DNA from 2 places in the Photobacterium minamisatsumaniensis genome. Region 2 is predicted to be linked to the other one. Evidence: predicted binding sites of a transcription regulator. Region 2 holds the regulator's gene; the other holds the start of a gene.
The links. The regulator MetJ, encoded in region 2, represses methionine synthesis genes. The targets are predictions, from matches to a motif close to TTAGACNTNTANANGTCTAA.
Positions count from the first base shown of each region.

Region 1: a site for MetJ is predicted at 5,052-5,071, ahead of metH (methionine synthase). Genes of this name have one in related genera too.

Region 1 is NZ_JAKJSI010000013.1:42-8,511, reverse strand. Features, by position in the region: gene lysC (lysine-sensitive aspartokinase 3) at 1-1,248, shown strand, start outside; gene metH (methionine synthase) at 1,324-4,998, opposite strand; gene L4D78_RS04950 (cation:proton antiporter) at 5,194-6,477, shown strand; gene metA (homoserine O-succinyltransferase MetA) at 6,594-7,535, opposite strand; rRNA gene rrf (5S ribosomal RNA) at 7,760-7,875, opposite strand; tRNA gene L4D78_RS04935 (tRNA-Thr) at 7,884-7,959, opposite strand; rRNA gene rrf (5S ribosomal RNA) at 8,044-8,159, opposite strand; partial or broken rRNA gene L4D78_RS04925 (23S ribosomal RNA) at 8,278-8,470, opposite strand, start outside.
Region 2 is NZ_JAKJSI010000014.1:146,946-155,415, reverse strand. Features, by position in the region: gene L4D78_RS06865 (bifunctional aspartate kinase/homoserine dehydrogenase II) at 1-401, opposite strand, end outside; gene L4D78_RS06860 (O-succinylhomoserine (thiol)-lyase) at 401-1,567, opposite strand; gene metJ (met regulon transcriptional regulator MetJ) at 1,748-2,065, shown strand; gene L4D78_RS06850 (malic enzyme-like NAD(P)-binding protein) at 2,144-3,394, opposite strand; gene rpmE (50S ribosomal protein L31) at 3,785-3,997, opposite strand; gene priA (primosomal protein N') at 4,233-6,434, shown strand; gene cytR (DNA-binding transcriptional regulator CytR) at 6,610-7,617, shown strand; gene L4D78_RS06830 (SPOR domain-containing protein) at 7,777-8,382, shown strand.

The sequences.
Region 1 (8,470 bases), on a different contig from region 2:
GTTGTTTTGATCAGTGCGTGCTCTGGCGTCACCAACCTTTTGGTTGAACTCGCAAATGGAATTGCAGATAGCGAACAACGCTTACAACGGCTACAGCAACTTCAAGTCACTCATCAAACTATTATCAGTAACCTGTCACAACCCGACAAAGTCTCTGCCGAAATCGCAATGTTACTGGATAATGTTGCTGCTCTGGCTGAACAAGCGGCTACCAAGCCTTCTAAAGCGTTAACGGATCAACTGGTGTCACACGGTGAGCTACTTTCAACTCACTTATTTAGCCAAATACTGACCGAAATGGGTGCTAACGCACAGCGTTTCGACATTCGCCCAGTCATGCGAACCGATAGCCAGTTCGGTAAAGCGATCCCTGACATAGAAACAATTCAGCAACAGGCTGAGACCCAACTACAACCTTTACTCGCTGACACTGTCATCGTCTCCCAAGGCTTCATCGGATCCGACGCGCAAGGTAACACCACGACACTTGGTCGTGGTGGCAGTGATTACAGTGCCGCCCTTATCGCAGAAGCGTTACGTGCTGATACTCTTGAGATCTGGACCGATGTACCGGGCATGTACAGCACAGATCCACGTATTGCTGCCAATGCAAAGCCAATTCAAGAAATCAGTTTCAGCGAAGCCTCTGAAATGGCGAATTTTGGGGCGAAAATCCTCCACCCATCAACATTACTGCCCGCAGTTCGCCAGCAGATCCCCGTCTTTATTGGATCATCAAAAGCACCAGAGCAAGGTGGAACTTGGATAAGAGAAAGTGTTTCAGAAGCGCCATTATTTAGAGCTCTAGCCCTACGTTGCAATCAAACGATGGTCACCTTAACCAGCCTAAATATGTTTCACGCCTATGGTTTCCTCGCTGAAGTATTCCGCATACTGGCTGAACACAAAATATCCGTCGATCTGATCACGACCTCTGAAGTCAGTGTTTCTTTAACACTCGATCAAACCGATACCAGTGGTGGCGCACCAAGTTTACCCGACGCAGCGATTGAAGCCCTTAGTCAATTATGTCGTGTTGAAGTCGAACAAGACCTTTGCCTTGTCGCACTTATTGGTAACCAGATGAGCTCAACTAAAGGCTCAGCTAAGCAAGTGTTTAACACCCTCGAAGATTATAATCTACGTATGATTTGCTATGGCGCAAGCCCACACAATCTTTGCTTCCTCGTTAAGACGAGCGACTCAAAAGATGTGATTAAGGTACTGCACAAAGAGCTCTTCGAATAACGATAAAGCTCAGATACTTACAATACAAAAAAGGCGCTCAAAGAGCGCCTTTCTCATATACATGTACCCGCTTTATCACTGCAAGTTTGGCCCAAGCCACTTTTCAGCTTCCAACAAGTCCCAGCCTTTACGATCAGCATAGCTATCACGCTGATCGTCTTGGATCTGAGCGATCGCAAAATACCGTGAATCGGGGTGTGAGAAATACCAACCGGAAACCGATGCACCTGGCCACATTGCGTAGCTAGACGTTAAAGACATATCAATGGTTTCTTCGACATTCAACAGCTCCCAAAGGCTGCCTTTCTCCGTATGTTCAGGACAAGCTGGGTAGCCCGGTGCTGGACGGATCCCCTGATACTTCTCTCTGATCAAATCATCATTAGAAAGGTTCTCATCAGCCGCATAGCCCCAAATATCTTTACGTACTTGCTCATGCAAATATTCGGCAAAAGCCTCGGCAAGACGGTCGGCAACCGCTTGGATCATGATGGCATTATAATCATCACCCTGCGCTTTATACTCATCAGCAAGCTTTCGCTCACCAATGCCGCCCGTCACCGCAAACGCCCCTACCCAATCTTTCTTACCACTTTCTTTCGGGGCAATATAATCAGATAAGCAGTAGTTATAACCTTTCGGTTTCTCGGTCTGTTGACGTAAGTTATATAAGACCTTTGCAACTTGAGTACGAGATTCGTCAGTATAAACTTCAATGTCATCGCCAACGCTACTCGCAGGTAGCAAAGCACACATACCTCGAGCTTTTAGCAATCCTTCTTTTTCAACACGATCAAGCAATACATTCGCATCCTTAAAAAGGCGCTGTGCTTCTTCACCTACTTCTTCATGTTGGAATATAGCCGGATATTTACCCATTAATGACCAAGTCATAAAGAATGGGGTCCAATCGATATAACGTCGTAGTGTCGCAACATCAAAATCATCAAACACATGTACACCCGGTTTAGCAGGTGCTGGCGGGGTATAACTATCCCAATCAATCGCGACTTTATTTTCTCGCGCTTGCGCTAAGGTGACAGGTTTAGTTCGAGGCTTCTTACGGCTATGTTGCTCGCGAACACGGTCATAATCAATCGCAAGCTTTTCAACAAACGCAGGGCGTCGCTCATCTGACAGCAATGAACTACATACCCCTACTGCACGGGAGGCATTATTTACGTAAACCACAGGCTGATGGTAATTTTGCTCAATCTTAACCGCAGTATGGGCTTTTGACGTTGTCGCACCACCAATAAGTAATGGTAATTCAAAACCTTGGCGTTCCATTTCTTTGGCTACATGGACCATTTCATCGAGTGACGGCGTGATCAATCCCGATAAACCAATAATATCGACGTTTTCTTCTTTGGCGACTTTAAGAATTTTTTCACACGAAACCATAACGCCAAGATCAATGATCTCGTAGTTATTACACTGCAATACAACCCCTACAATATTTTTACCGATGTCATGAACATCGCCTTTTACAGTAGCGAGTAGTATCTTACCGTTGGTATAGCCAGCTTGCTTAGCGGCATCGATAAAGGGCTCTAAGTGCCCCACCGCTTGCTTCATAACCCGCGCAGATTTAACGACTTGCGGCAAGAACATTTTACCTTCGCCAAACAGGTCACCCACCACATTCATGCCATCCATCAGAGGCCCTTCAATGACCTCTAGTGGTTTTTCAGCATTAAGTCTGGCCTCTTCGGTATCTTCAACGATGAATTCAGTAATACCTTTAACCAACGCATGTTCTAACCGCTTTTCAACAGGCCATGTACGCCATTCTAGCGCGGAAGCATCTTCTTCTTTTCCGACACCTTTATTGGCATATTCAGCAGCAATGTCCAATAAGCGTTCTGTTGAATCATCACGGCGATTCAGTACAACATCTTCAACCGCCTCACGCAGCTTATCGGGCACATTGTCGTAAACTTCCAGCTGGCCTGCGTTGACGATCCCCATATCCATACCATGTTTAAAGCAGTGGTAAAGGAAAACAGCGTGGATCGCTTCGCGTACATAGTTATTGCCTCGGAATGAAAAAGAAACATTCGAGACGCCCCCAGAAATCATTGCATGCGGTAAATCACGCTTGATATCAGCAACTGCTTCAATAAAGTCAACGGCATAGTTATTGTGTTCATCGATACCCGTTGCAACAGCAAAAATATTCGGGTCAAAGATAATATCTTCTGGTGGGAAACCAACTTCATCTACCAATATACGATAAGCATTGGTGCATATTTCTATTTTGCGCTCACGAGTGTCAGCCTGCCCAACTTCATCGAAAGCCATAACAATAACAGCTGCGCCATAACGGCGAATAAGTTTCGCTTGCTCTACAAACTTTTCTTTGCCTTCTTTTAGCGAGATAGAGTTAACGATCCCTTTGCCCTGAATACATTTAAGGCCCGCTTCAATGACTTCCCATTTCGAGGAGTCGACCATAATCGGGACTTTCGATATTTCAGGCTCAGAAGCACATAGATTCAGGAAACGTACCATGCAGGCTTCTGCATCGAGCATTCCTTCATCCATGTTGATATCAATGATTTGAGCGCCATTTTCAACTTGTTGTCGGGCAACATCTAGGGCTTCATCGTAAAGCTCTTCTTTAATTAGTCGTTTAAAACGTGCAGAACCGGTTACGTTTGTTCGCTCACCAACGTTAACGAATAGCGTATCTTTTTCAATTTTTAGTGGTTCTAATCCAGAAAGGCGACAAGCTTTTGGTAAGGTAGGCAGGTGGCGAGGTTGGAGTTCAGAGACAGCTTCTGCCATCTTACGAATATGTTCTGGTGTAGTGCCACAACAGCCACCGACTAAATTCAAGAAGCCACTTTCAGCCCACTCTTGAATATGCTCTGCCATGTCTTCAGGCGAAAGATCATATTCACCAAATGCATTAGGTAAACCAGCATTAGGGTGAGCCGATACCGCACATTCTGAAATCTGTGAAAGCTCTTCAACATACTGGCGTAGCTCATCAGGCCCAAGTGCACAGTTCAAACCAAATGAAATCGGATTTACATGACGTAAAGAGTTATAAAAGGCTTCCGTTGTTTGCCCTGATAACGTTCGCCCAGAAGCATCCGTGATCGTACCAGAGATCATAACTGGTAAAGCGTAACCTAATTCTTCAAACACTGTATCAACGGCAAACGCACAGGCTTTTGCATTCAAGGTATCGAAAATAGTTTCAATCAGAATGATATCAGAGCCACCTTTAATTAAGGCATGTGTTGACTCCGAATAAGCTTCTACCAGTTCATCAAAACTGACATTACGAAAACCAGGATCATTCACATCAGGCGAAATAGAACAAGTACGGTTCGTTGGTCCAAGTACGCCAGCAACAAATCGTGGTTTATCCGGCGTTTTTGCCGTCCATTCATCAGCAACAGCACGTGCTATACGGGCAGCTTCAATGTTGATTTCAGCACTCAAACTCTCCATGTCATAATCGGCCATTGCGATGGTCGTGGCATTGAAAGTATTCGTTTCAAGGATGTCAGCACCAGCTTCTAAGTAAGAAGAGTGGATATCTTTAATCAACTGAGGCTGCGTCAGCACCAACAAATCATTGTTGCCTTTTAAATCGCTATGCCAGTTAGCAAAACGATCGCCGCGATAATCTTCTTCTTCGAGTTTATAACCCTGGATCATGGTGCCCATGCCACCATCAATGATCAGGATTTGCTCTTCGATACGCTTATGTAATAAGTCCTTGTTCGTCAACACCGCATTACTTCCTTTTCAATTTTACAGCTTATTCACATCCTACCATAGCAAAAATGGAAATCTAGACGTCTAAAGCTCTTTTCATTGATTAAATAATGACGGAAGAGAGTAAAAATAGTTATAGCTATCACACCACGATACATTTATATTTTGACACAATTTCATGCTTTATTTTTATTACCCTGTGAGGTTTGGATGTCCGTCTATAGCACCCTATGCTTTCTAGCTGCTGCTGCAATGTTTATTGCATTTATTAACAGCAAGATAGGAAAAATGCAGACCACAATTGCAATTACAGCTGGGGCGTTGATTCTTTCCCTAGGCATTATCGTTGCGGGTCAAAATGGTTGGTTCCACTTAGAAGACATCGCTGCCGAACAGCTCGGAGAGATCAACTTTGAAAGCTTTCTGCTTAAAGGCATTCTTGGTTTCTTACTGTTTGCTGGCGGGTTAGGCATTAAATTGCCTCACCTTGAAGATCAAAAATGGGAGATCACTACATTAGCGCTTGCAGCGACATTATTTTCAACGTTCTTTATTGGGTTCGCACTATGGGGCATCTGTCAGGTCATTGGTATCCAGTTGGATTTAATTTACTGTTTACTCTTTGGCTCCCTGATTTCCCCAACCGATCCAATAGCAGTGCTCGCAATCGTTAAGAACCTTGATGCACCAAAACGCATATCAACGCAAATTGAGGGAGAGTCGTTATTTAATGATGGCTTTGGCTTAGTCATCTTTGTCACCTTATTTACCATTGCTTTTGGTGCTGAAGCCCCAACCGTTTTAGGGGTTACTCAGTTGTTTTTGCAAGAAGCAATTGGAGGTATCGCCTATGGTTTCGCACTTGGACTTATTTTCCACTACTTAATCAGTTCAACCAATGACCACTCAATGGAGCTACTTCTGACTCTAGGAATCCCAACTGCTGGTTACGTGTTCGCAGATGTCATCCATGTATCAGGTCCATTAGCCATGGTTGTGTCAGGTATTATGATTGGTAATTGGACGCGCTACATTGGCTTTTCGAAAGAAAGTGAAGACCATCTCGATCACTTTTGGGAACTAGTCGATGAGTTCCTAAACGGCGTATTGTTCCTGCTGATCGGTATGAGTATGCTGCAATTCAGTTTTCATCAAGAAGATTGGGTATTAATGGTCATTGCGATACCGCTGGTGCTATTCAGCCGCTTCTTAAGTGTCCAACTGTCTTACTTAGGCTTCCAACGCTACCGTGACTACAACCCACTTTCAGTCAAGATTCTTACTTGGGGAGGCTTACGTGGTGGCCTTGCATTAGCAATGGCGATGGCAATACCTGCTGGGGTTATGGTGATACCTGAGAAGAATATTGATGTTCGCGAAGTTATCCTTGTGATGACCTACTCTGTCGTTGTCTTCTCTATTCTGATTCAAGGCTCAACGATCACGTCACTTATTCATAAAGCGAAAGTCTGGGAAGCACAAAATAACAATTAAAGACGAACCATCTAGAGACGACCAACGTCTATCAATCTGATGACTATCTATACCTAAAAAAAGACCTGCAGTGCAGGTCTTTTTTATATTTAATCACACCAATTAAAGTATCAACACTATTCTTCTTTTGTAAAATTCGCTTCAGAGAACAGATTCAAATCATACGGTGTCTGCTGGTACACACAATAATTTAGCCAGTTTGAGAATAACAGGTGTCCATGACTGCGCCAGCTCGCCATCGGTGGCTTATCTGGATTATCATCAGGATAATAATTAACAGGAACCGTTGGCTCCATCCCTTCAGCACGATCTCTTATAAATTCATTATGTAACGTCTCAACGTCATACTCAGGGTGGCCAGTCACAAACACATTACGCTTATCTTTGGTTGCAGCTAGGTACACCCCAGCTTGTTCTGACGTCGCCAATATATCTAAATCTGTATGCTCCGCTAAGAACTCCGAAGAAAAGTCTGCATAACGCGAGTGGGGAGCTAAGAAAGTATCATCAAATCCCCTAAGAATAGGGTGGTGGCAATCATGAGTACGATGGCCATACACACCAGAAAGCTTTTCCTTTCGTGTGCGTTTGGGCAAGTCGTAAAGAAGCTTTAATCCAGCTTGGGCAGCCCAACAAACAAATAGGGTTGAGGTAACATGCTGTTTGGCCCAGTTCATGATAGTTTGGATTTCGTCCCAATACAGTACATCTTCAAATTGAACAAGCCCTAGTGGGGCTCCAGTCACAATAAGACCATCGAAGTTTCGGTCTTTGACCATCTCAAACTGTCGATAAAAAGTATCTAGATGCTCTGTTGGTGTATTTTTTGTTGGCCGATTATCAATGCGCAATAGCTCAACATCTACCTGTAAGGGGCTATTAGATAATAAACGTAGAAACTGAGTTTCTGTCTCAATTTTCTTCGGCATTAAATTCAATAATAGAACCTTCAATGGACGAATTTCCTGACTTGCAGCACGAGCTTCTGACATCACAAAGATATTTTCACTTCGCAGAATATCCGTAGCTGGAAGTTGGTCAGGAATTTTAATCGGCATCTTAGTTTACTCCTTAAACATTACACCGAACGATCCATTCTTATTTACACAACAAGATGTTTAGACGTCCAGATTTCTAAATAAAATTATAGAAATTTGTCGGATGACGCAAGAAAAAGAACATAAAAAGAATTGGGGTTTACGGCAAGAGCATGAAAATAATTCATAATATTTTATGCATCAGAAATGAAAAAACCCAGCCGAAGGCTGGGTTTTAAAAGGGTATTCAGCAATGACCTACTCTCACATGGGGAAACCCCACACTACCATCGGCGCAACAACGTTTCACTTCTGAGTTCGGCATGGGATCAGGTGGTACCATTGTGCTATTGTCGCTGAAAAAATTAATGGTGCTAGTACCCAGATTCGAACTGGGGACCTCACCCTTACCAAGGGTGCGCTCTACCAACTGAGCCATACCAGCAAATAACTTTATAACAAACAAAGTCTTACTTATTACGCTTTATTTGCTTATTTTCATCTTAAAAAGATGAAAACTTAAATTAAAGCCTGGCGATGTCCTACTCTCACATGGGGAAACCCCACACTACCATCGGCGCTATTACGTTTCACTACTGAGTTCGGCATGGGATCAGGTGGGTCCATAATGCTATGGCCGCCAAGCAAATTCTGTTTTTATCCACCGCCATCTGGCAGTCAATAAGCAATCTGGGAAAATCTGACTAGTTCTCGCTTCACATTCAAGCGTTTGTGGAGTCCGTAAAAACCCCTTGGGTGTTGTATGGTTAAGCCTCACGGGCAATTAGTATCAGTTAGCTCAATGCCTCGCAGCACTTACACACCTGACCTATCTACGTCGTAGTCTCCAACAACCCTTTAGGATACTTAAAGTATCAGGGATGACTCATCTCAGGGCTCGCTTCGCGCTTAGATGCTTTCAGCGCTTATCGATTCCGAACTTAGCTACCGGGCAA
Region 2 (8,470 bases):
GCTGCCAGCAAGCGTGCTGACCATAGCTCACCATGACCGAGCACATTCGCAACATCCGTCTCTGTCAGTGCCTGCTCACCAAGACGCGCAAGATCCGCAAGCTCAAGGTGTAGCTGGGTCAACAAGTCATCAGCAACACCATCATGTAGCAAGCTTTCAATCAAGTGCTGCTGAAATTGGCGTAATGACTGTAATGTTTCATGGGCTTGGCGGCCATCTTTACCCAATAACTCGACCCATTGGATCAGGTTATTCGTGGTTTTACCTGCCGCTGATACCACCACTAGATCATTCTCACCAGAATACTGATTGAGGATATCAACAACGCGACGATAACATTCAGGATCAGCCAGACTACTACCACCAAATTTATGAAGTTGGCGTACTGCTAGTTGGGTCATTACACTGCCTCCGTCACTTTCTTAAATGCTTGGTCAAGATCCGCAATCAGATCATCAGCATCTTCCAAACCAACGGATAAACGCAGTAAAGAAGGCTTTAAGCCCGCTTCTGCCTGCGCTTCATCCGACATTGCACGGTGAGTCATGCTGGCAGGGTGACAGATCAAGCTTTCAGTACCGCCAAGCGACTCTGCCAGTGAGAAGAACTTCAGTCCGTGAACAAACTCTTCAAGCTGCGAGTAGGTTCCTGCAATCTCAAAGCTCAGCATTGAACCAAAGCCTTTTTGCTGCTTAAGCGCAATGTCATGACCAGGGTGCTCAGGCTGACTTGGATGGTAAATTTGTCCCACAAGCGGCTGTTGCTGTAGATAAGCCAGCACTTTGGCGCTGTTTTCTTCATGCATCCGCATTCTTGGAGCAAGGGTTCGTAAGCCTCTCAGCGTCAAATAAGCATCAAACGGTGCGCCCGTTGCGCCAATACAGTTCGCCCACCAAGCAATCGTCTCGGCCTGCTCCGCTTCTTTAGAGATCAATACGCCACCGACAACATCTGAATGGCCGTTGATGTACTTGGTTGTTGAATGGATCACAAAATCAGCCCCTAGTGCAATGGGCTGCTGAAGGATTGGAGATAAGAAAGTATTATCAACCGCAACCAATGCGCCTTCTTGCTTTGCAGATGTACACAATGCCGCAACATCTACAATTCGCAGTAATGGGTTAGACGGTGTTTCAACCCAAACCAGTTTTGGCTTTAATGCCAATGCTTGAGCCAAGGCCTCAGGGTCGGTTTGATCAACAAAACGGACCTTAAAGTCACCTTTCGTCGCTCGCGTATTAAACAAACGATACGTACCGCCATAACAATCGTGTGGGGCAATAACCAGATCATCTGGGCCAAGCAAGGCCGATGCGAGTAAGTTAATTGCAGCAGTACCACAGCTGGTTACCACACCACCTGCGCCGCCTTCGAGTTCTGCCAAGGCATCGGCGAGCATGTTACGGGTGGGGTTACCAGAGCGAGAATAATCATATTGTGGAAGCTCACCCAACCGAGGAAAGCTGTAGGTTGATGTCAGGTAAATCGGCGGCACAACGGCATTGTGCTGAGAGTCTGACTCAATGCCAGTACGAACGGCTATAGTGGCAAGCTTCTTATCACTCATATTACTTTCCTTGTCGGGGCGAGCCCCTGCTGCGAATAACGTTTATGCAACAACATAACCATATTTACAAAAGACGTCAACACTTCTAGACGTCTACATGTCTTTGCTTATGGCAGTAAATCCGGCTAGAATTCACTCCTATCATATTTATTCAATCAAACATCGCTGAGAAGGTTAACAATGGCAGAGTGGAATGGCGAATACATCAGTCCATACGCGGAACACGGTAAGAAAAACGAACAAGTAAAAAAAATTACTGTTTCGATTCCATTGAAGGTGCTTAAAATTTTAACTGATGAGCGCACTCGCCGTCAGGTGAATAATTTACGCCATGCCACCAACAGCGAGTTGCTATGTGAAGCCTTCTTGCACGCATACACGGGCCAGCCCCTGCCGACCGATGAAGATATCCGTAAAGATTGCCCTGACGACTTGCCAGCCGAAGCAAAAGCGCTAATGGAAGAGATGGGCATTAAGTACGAAGACATTAACGAGTAAACCTCCTTTTCTCGTCAACAAAAATAAAAAAACCAGCCTGGGGCTGGTTTTTTTATTGGTAAGGCAACCTAAAGCAGATTAGCTTTCCATATAACCGACAGGCATCTCGATTCGAGCCACACCCGAATCAACCGCGGCTTGCGCGACTGCCTTCGCAACGCGTGGTAGCAAACGTGGATCCATCGGTTTTGGAATAATATAATCGGTGCCAAACTCTAGCTTATCGACACCAGCCGCTTTAACCACTTCCGCAGGTACTGGCTCTTGGGCTAGTTCACGGATCGCTTTTACCGCAGCCAATTTCATTTCATCATTAATTTCACTCGCACGCACATCCAATGCACCGCGGAAAATGAATGGGAAACAGATAACGTTGTTTACCTGATTCGGGTAGTCAGAACGACCTGTACCCATAATTAAATCATCGCGAACGGCATGAGCCAGCTCTGGTTTAATTTCTGGATCAGGGTTCGAACAAGCAAAAACAATCGGCTGATCCGCCATAAGCTTAAGCAGTTCTGGCGCAAGCAAGTCTGGACCAGATACACCGACAAAGATATCAGCACCTTCGATAACATCTTCTAATGTGCGCTTATCGGTATTATTGGCGAATAATTGCTTATATTCATTGATATCGTCACGACGTGTGTGGATCACACCTTTACGGTCAAGCATGTAGATCTTCTCACGCTGTGCGCCACACTTGATCAATAGCTCCATACAAGCAACCGCAGCCGCACCAGCACCTAGACAAACAATCACAGCTTCGCCAATCTCTTTGCCTTGAAGCTCAAGTGCATTAAGCATGCCCGCAGCCGTTACGATTGCGGTACCGTGTTGATCATCATGGAAAACCGGTACATGGCAGCGTTCGATCAAACGCTTTTCAATCTCAAAACAGTCTGGGGCTTTGATATCTTCAAGATTGATACCACCGAAGGTGTCAGCAATGTTCGCAACGGTATCAACAAACTCATCGATCGTACGGTGTTTAACTTCGATATCAATCGAGTCTAGGCCTGCGAAGCGCTTGAACAATAACGCCTTACCTTCCATGACTGGCTTCGATGCCAATGGGCCTAAATTACCAAGGCCAAGGATCGCAGTACCATTGGTGATAACAGCAACCATGTTGCCCTTACCCGTGTACTTATAAACATTTTCAGCATTCTGTGCGATTTCACGCACTGGCTCAGCCACACCTGGGCTATAAGCAAGAGCAAGATCTTCTACAGTATTGGCTGGCTTAGTGAGTTCAACGGCAATTTTGCCTGGTACTGGGTAAGCATGGTAGTGCAAAGCTTGTTGGCGAAAATCTTCAGACGACATAGTGTTCGAAATCCTGACTGGAAGTGACTTTATTTAATAATTTAGAGGTAGAGCATATTCTATAGCAGCACAAAATCCTAGTATCGAACATCTGGTCATGCCATTAATTCCCGAGCAGAATAGTCAAGTAAAGGCGAAAGTGGTCAATAACTATCAATTTCATCGCTTTCAATCACGGAATATAGTCGCACAGCTAAGCCTGTATAGAGCAATTCGTGCAAACTTTTTGGTTCAGAGCGATATAAATCAATGCACCAGAATACATTTGGTTATTAAAGATACTAGCAGAAAATGAGGCAGGGATTCGTCGAGGGATGTTTAGTCTTATAATAAATAGGCATAAAAAAAGGGACGCCGTAGCATCCCTCTTCTTTCAACATTTTCTGCCAATTACTTGGTAGAAAGAGCACCGAAACGCTTGTTGAATTTGTCGATACGACCACCAGTGCTAACCTGACGCTGCTTACCAGTGTAGAAAGGGTGACACTTATCGCATACATCAAGGTTGATGTCTTTGCTCATAGTAGAGTTAAATACGAAAGTGTTGCCGCAAGAACAACGAGCGTTAACTGCAGTGTACTGTGGGTGGATACCTTGTTTCATGGGATAACCTCAAAAGTAAGGCCGTGTCGCTCTCCCGATCCAAAGCCGGGCACCACACGTCGTTAATAATAATAGTGTAACGGCAGCATAGCCAATACACCGAATTCAGGCGGCGTATAGTAATCAATCATCCTCCCTAGATCAACAGATACGCTCCTTTTTTCACCGCTTTGCTGCTAGCGGCTTGGCAAGGTACACTTCTCTATCTTAGTACATGCGGATTCTGCGGTTAGATATGACGCCCAATATAGCCCGAGTGGCCCTTCCTGTTCCCCTTGATAAACAGTTTGATTATTTAATCAAACCCGAGCAAGCACCCGTCATTGGTGGGCGGGTTAAAGTCCCTTTTGGGCGTCAGCAGTTGGTTGGTATTGTCATCGCAATTACAGATAGCTCTGACTTTCCGCTCGCACAACTCAAACCACTTTATGCCGTATTAGACCACGCTCCGTTGTGGCACCCGCCCCTGTTCAAGCTCTTAAATTGGGCGAGTGGTTATTACCAATTCCCGCTTGGCGATACCTTGGCAAACGCTATGCCTGCGCTGCTCAGAAAAGGGCGTGAAGCGGCACCATCAAGCCTGAAAATGTGGCATTTGACGGCTGCGGGGCAAGAACAGCCGATCACGGCCTTGAAGCGCGCGCCACGCCAAGTACAGGTGCTTAATGCGCTGCGCCAAGGCAAAGCCAGCCATGAAGCCTTGCTAGCTGAAGATATCACCACAGCAACCCTAAAAACCTTGAGTGACAAAGGGTGGATTGAAAGTGTGGAAGAAAAACCGGTTGGTCGCAATTGGCAGAACCAATTTGCCGTCACCGAAGAGAAACCCAAGCTCAATGAAGAGCAAGCATTAGCCATTGCAACCGTGAATGCCAACCCTGAGTTTGGCTGCTATTTATTGGAAGGTGTGACGGGATCCGGTAAAACTGAAGTCTACCTTAACCTGCTAGAGCCCGTGCTGGCTGCCGGTAAACAAGCATTGATTTTAGTACCGGAAATAGGCCTAACACCGCAGACCATCAATCGCTTTCGCCGCCGGTTCAATGTGCCACTTGAAACCATCCACTCAGGGCTCAATGACACCGAAAGGCTATCAGCATGGTTAGGCGGTCGAGATAACCAAGCTGGGATCATTATTGGGACACGTTCGGCACTATTCACCCCCTTTGCAAACCTTGGGATCATCATTGTCGATGAAGAACATGATGCATCTTATAAACAACAAGATAGCCTACGTTATCACGCCAGGGATCTTGCAGTTATGCGTGCAAATCGTGAAAACATTCCGATTGTATTAGGCTCTGCCACCCCAGCGCTTGAAAGCCTGCATAATGCCAAAACCGGCAAATATCACTACCTGACACTCACCCGCCGAGCAGGGCAAGCGCAATCGGCACGCCACGGGGTGCTGGATGTCAAAGGCCTTTACCTCGATGCAGGCCTATCAGCGCCGTTGATCGCCAGAATGCGCAAGCACCTTCAAGCTGGCAACCAGGTCATGTTGTTTCTCAACCGTCGCGGCTTCTCACCAGCGGTTATATGCCACGAATGTGGTTGGTTAGCAGAGTGTAAGCGCTGTGATGCCTATTACACGTTTCATCAGCAAAGTGGCGAACTGCGCTGCCACCATTGTGCAACCCAGCGCCCTATCATGCCCCAATGTGGGCATTGTGGTTCGACTCAATTGAATGCTGTCGGGGTTGGCACCGAGCAACTTGAGCAACAGCTCGCGACACTGTTTCCCGAATTCAAGACGGTGCGTATCGACCGCGATAGCACACGGTTAAAAGGCAGCCTTGAAAACTACCTTGAAGCCATTCGCAAAAATGAATACCAAATTTTGATTGGCACACAAATGCTCGCCAAAGGGCACCATTTCCCCGATGTCACCCTTGTTAGCCTCATTGATGTCGACAGTGCTTTGTTCAGCAATGACTTTCGCGCATCAGAACGACTAGCTCAGCTGTTTATCCAAGTGGCAGGACGGGCGGGTCGCGCCAGTAAGCCGGGGGAAGTTGTGCTTCAAACGCACCACCCCGAGCATGCATTGCTGCAATCGCTATTACACAAAGGGTACGATCATTTCGCGGCTGATGCGCTCAACGAACGAAAACAAGCATGGTTACCCCCGTATACTTACCTGACGTTGATCCGGGCAGAGGCAAACCAGAGTGAGCAAGTTGAGCAGTTTTTACAGCAAATTCGGTCGATATTTGAATCAAGCCCAGTCTTTAATCAAGACACCATGGTGATGGGGCCAAACCCTGCCCCACTCGCCCGCCGAGCTGGCCGTTACCGTTGGCAACTGCTGCTTCAAGCACCTGATCGGAAAACGCTGCAGCAGCTGCTTAGCGTGGCAAAACCTGCGATCCAATTGTTACCTCTTGCAAAGAAAATTCGCTGGTCGATTGATGTCGAACCACAAGATTTAACTTAAAATGAACAATGCGACACACGTCACATATCGGATGTAATTTATGCTGTTTTAAGCATGTTTAATCCTCGGCAGACAGCCTACAATAACAAGCTCGCTGGTACAGGTATCAACCCGTTTTGGCCATGATCCTCCAGCGGCTATAGAGAGAAATATACATTAGAGAGGAACTGTAATTATGGCGACAATGAAGGATGTTGCCCAGCTTGCCGGCGTATCAACAGCCACGGTATCCCGTGCCCTGATGAACCCGGAGAAAGTGTCAGCATCAACACGTAAAAAGGTTGAGCAAGCTGTCATGGATGCTGGCTATTCACCCAATTCACTGGCTAGGAATCTCCGTCGCAACGAATCAAAAACGATTGTCACTATCGTCCCTGATATCTGTGATCCCTATTTCACAGAGATCATTCGAGGCATCGAGGAAGCCGCCATGGAGCATGGCTACCTTGTGTTATTAGGTGATAGCGGTCAGCAGAAAACCCGTGAGAATTCTTTTGTTAATCTGGTCTTTACCAAGCAAGCCGACGGCATGCTATTACTGGGCACCGATTTGCCTTTTGACGTCAGTAAACCAGAGCAAAAAAACTTACCCCCGATGGTAATGGCTTGCGAATTTGCCCCAGAGCTTGAGCTACCAACGGTACATATCGATAACCTGACTGCTGCATTTGAAGCCGTCAATTACCTCACACAAATGGGGCACAAACGCATCGCACAAATTGCAGGCCCAGATACTGCAGCGCTGTGCCAATTCCGTACCCAAGGTTATCAACAAGCACTGCGACGCGCAGGTATCGAAATAAACCCGGCTTACACTGCTAAAGGCGACTTCAGCTTTGCCTCCGGAGCTCGTGCTGTCACTGCATTGCTTGCCTTGCCTGAGCCACCAACCGCATTAATCTGCCACAATGATGTAATGGCAATTGGTGCCATGCAGCAAGCCAAACGCCTTGGCTTTAAAGTACCGCAAGATATTTCAATCGTCGGCTTTGATGATATTCAGTTTGCAGAATATTGCGATCCTCCCCTGACAACCGTTTCACAACCGCGTTATGAAATTGGCCGTCAGTCGATGCTTATGCTGCTAGAAATGCTCAAGGGCAAAGATATCGCATCTGGTTCGCGCTTACTGGATGCCAAACTGGTGATCCGTGAAAGCGCCGCTGCACCACCAGCAAATTAACCGTTAACGACGTTAGTGAGCTTATGTTTTGGGCATAAGCTCACAAAAACTGTGTTATATCTTGTCAGTATTACCTTCAACGGCGTATTAGGCACTAGTCAGTGCCAAGCCAAGTTTGTAACATAGTACTATTGTCCCTCCCAACGACCGATCATCACTGTGGCAACCAAAGATTATGTAAAGCGCAGCCGTACGCAAAAAAATACCACGCGTAACCGCCGTAAAGCACCACCAACCGCTGGCTTCCCATTTAAATGGGCAGTGATTGCCTTATGCTTAGTGGGTGGCCTTGGCTATGGGCTCTACTTTTTATCAACGGCGCCAGTGCCTTCTTCCGAGCCTCAGCAATCAACTGCGCCGAAAAAGCCAATTACCACAACGCCTAAACCTATTGTAAAACCTCAACCTGTGGTTACCCCCAAAGCTGAACCTAAGCCGCTACCGCCAAAACCCGAAGAAAAATGGCGCTATATTGAAGAGCTCGAAAACAAAGAAATTCAGGTCGATGCGAAAAAAGAACAGGCACCTGGCCGACCTTATTTAATGCAATGCGGCGCTTACCGCAGCCAAAACCAAGCTGAAGAACGTAAAGCCATGATCGCCTTCCAAGGCATGACAAGCCAAGTCAAAATTAGCCAAGGTGAAAAAGGTAACTGGTATCGTGTCATTCTCGGCCCATACCCACAAAAACGAAAAGCAGAGAGCGATCGTAACCAACTACGCCGAGCTGGTATTGAACCGTGTGCGATTTGGTTCTGGGAGTAACACTAAGACTTAAAATGCTTTCAAGTAATTCTCCAATACTCGTAAAGGATGCTTCGGCATCCTTTTCTTTTTTCTGCCCTTGAAACTC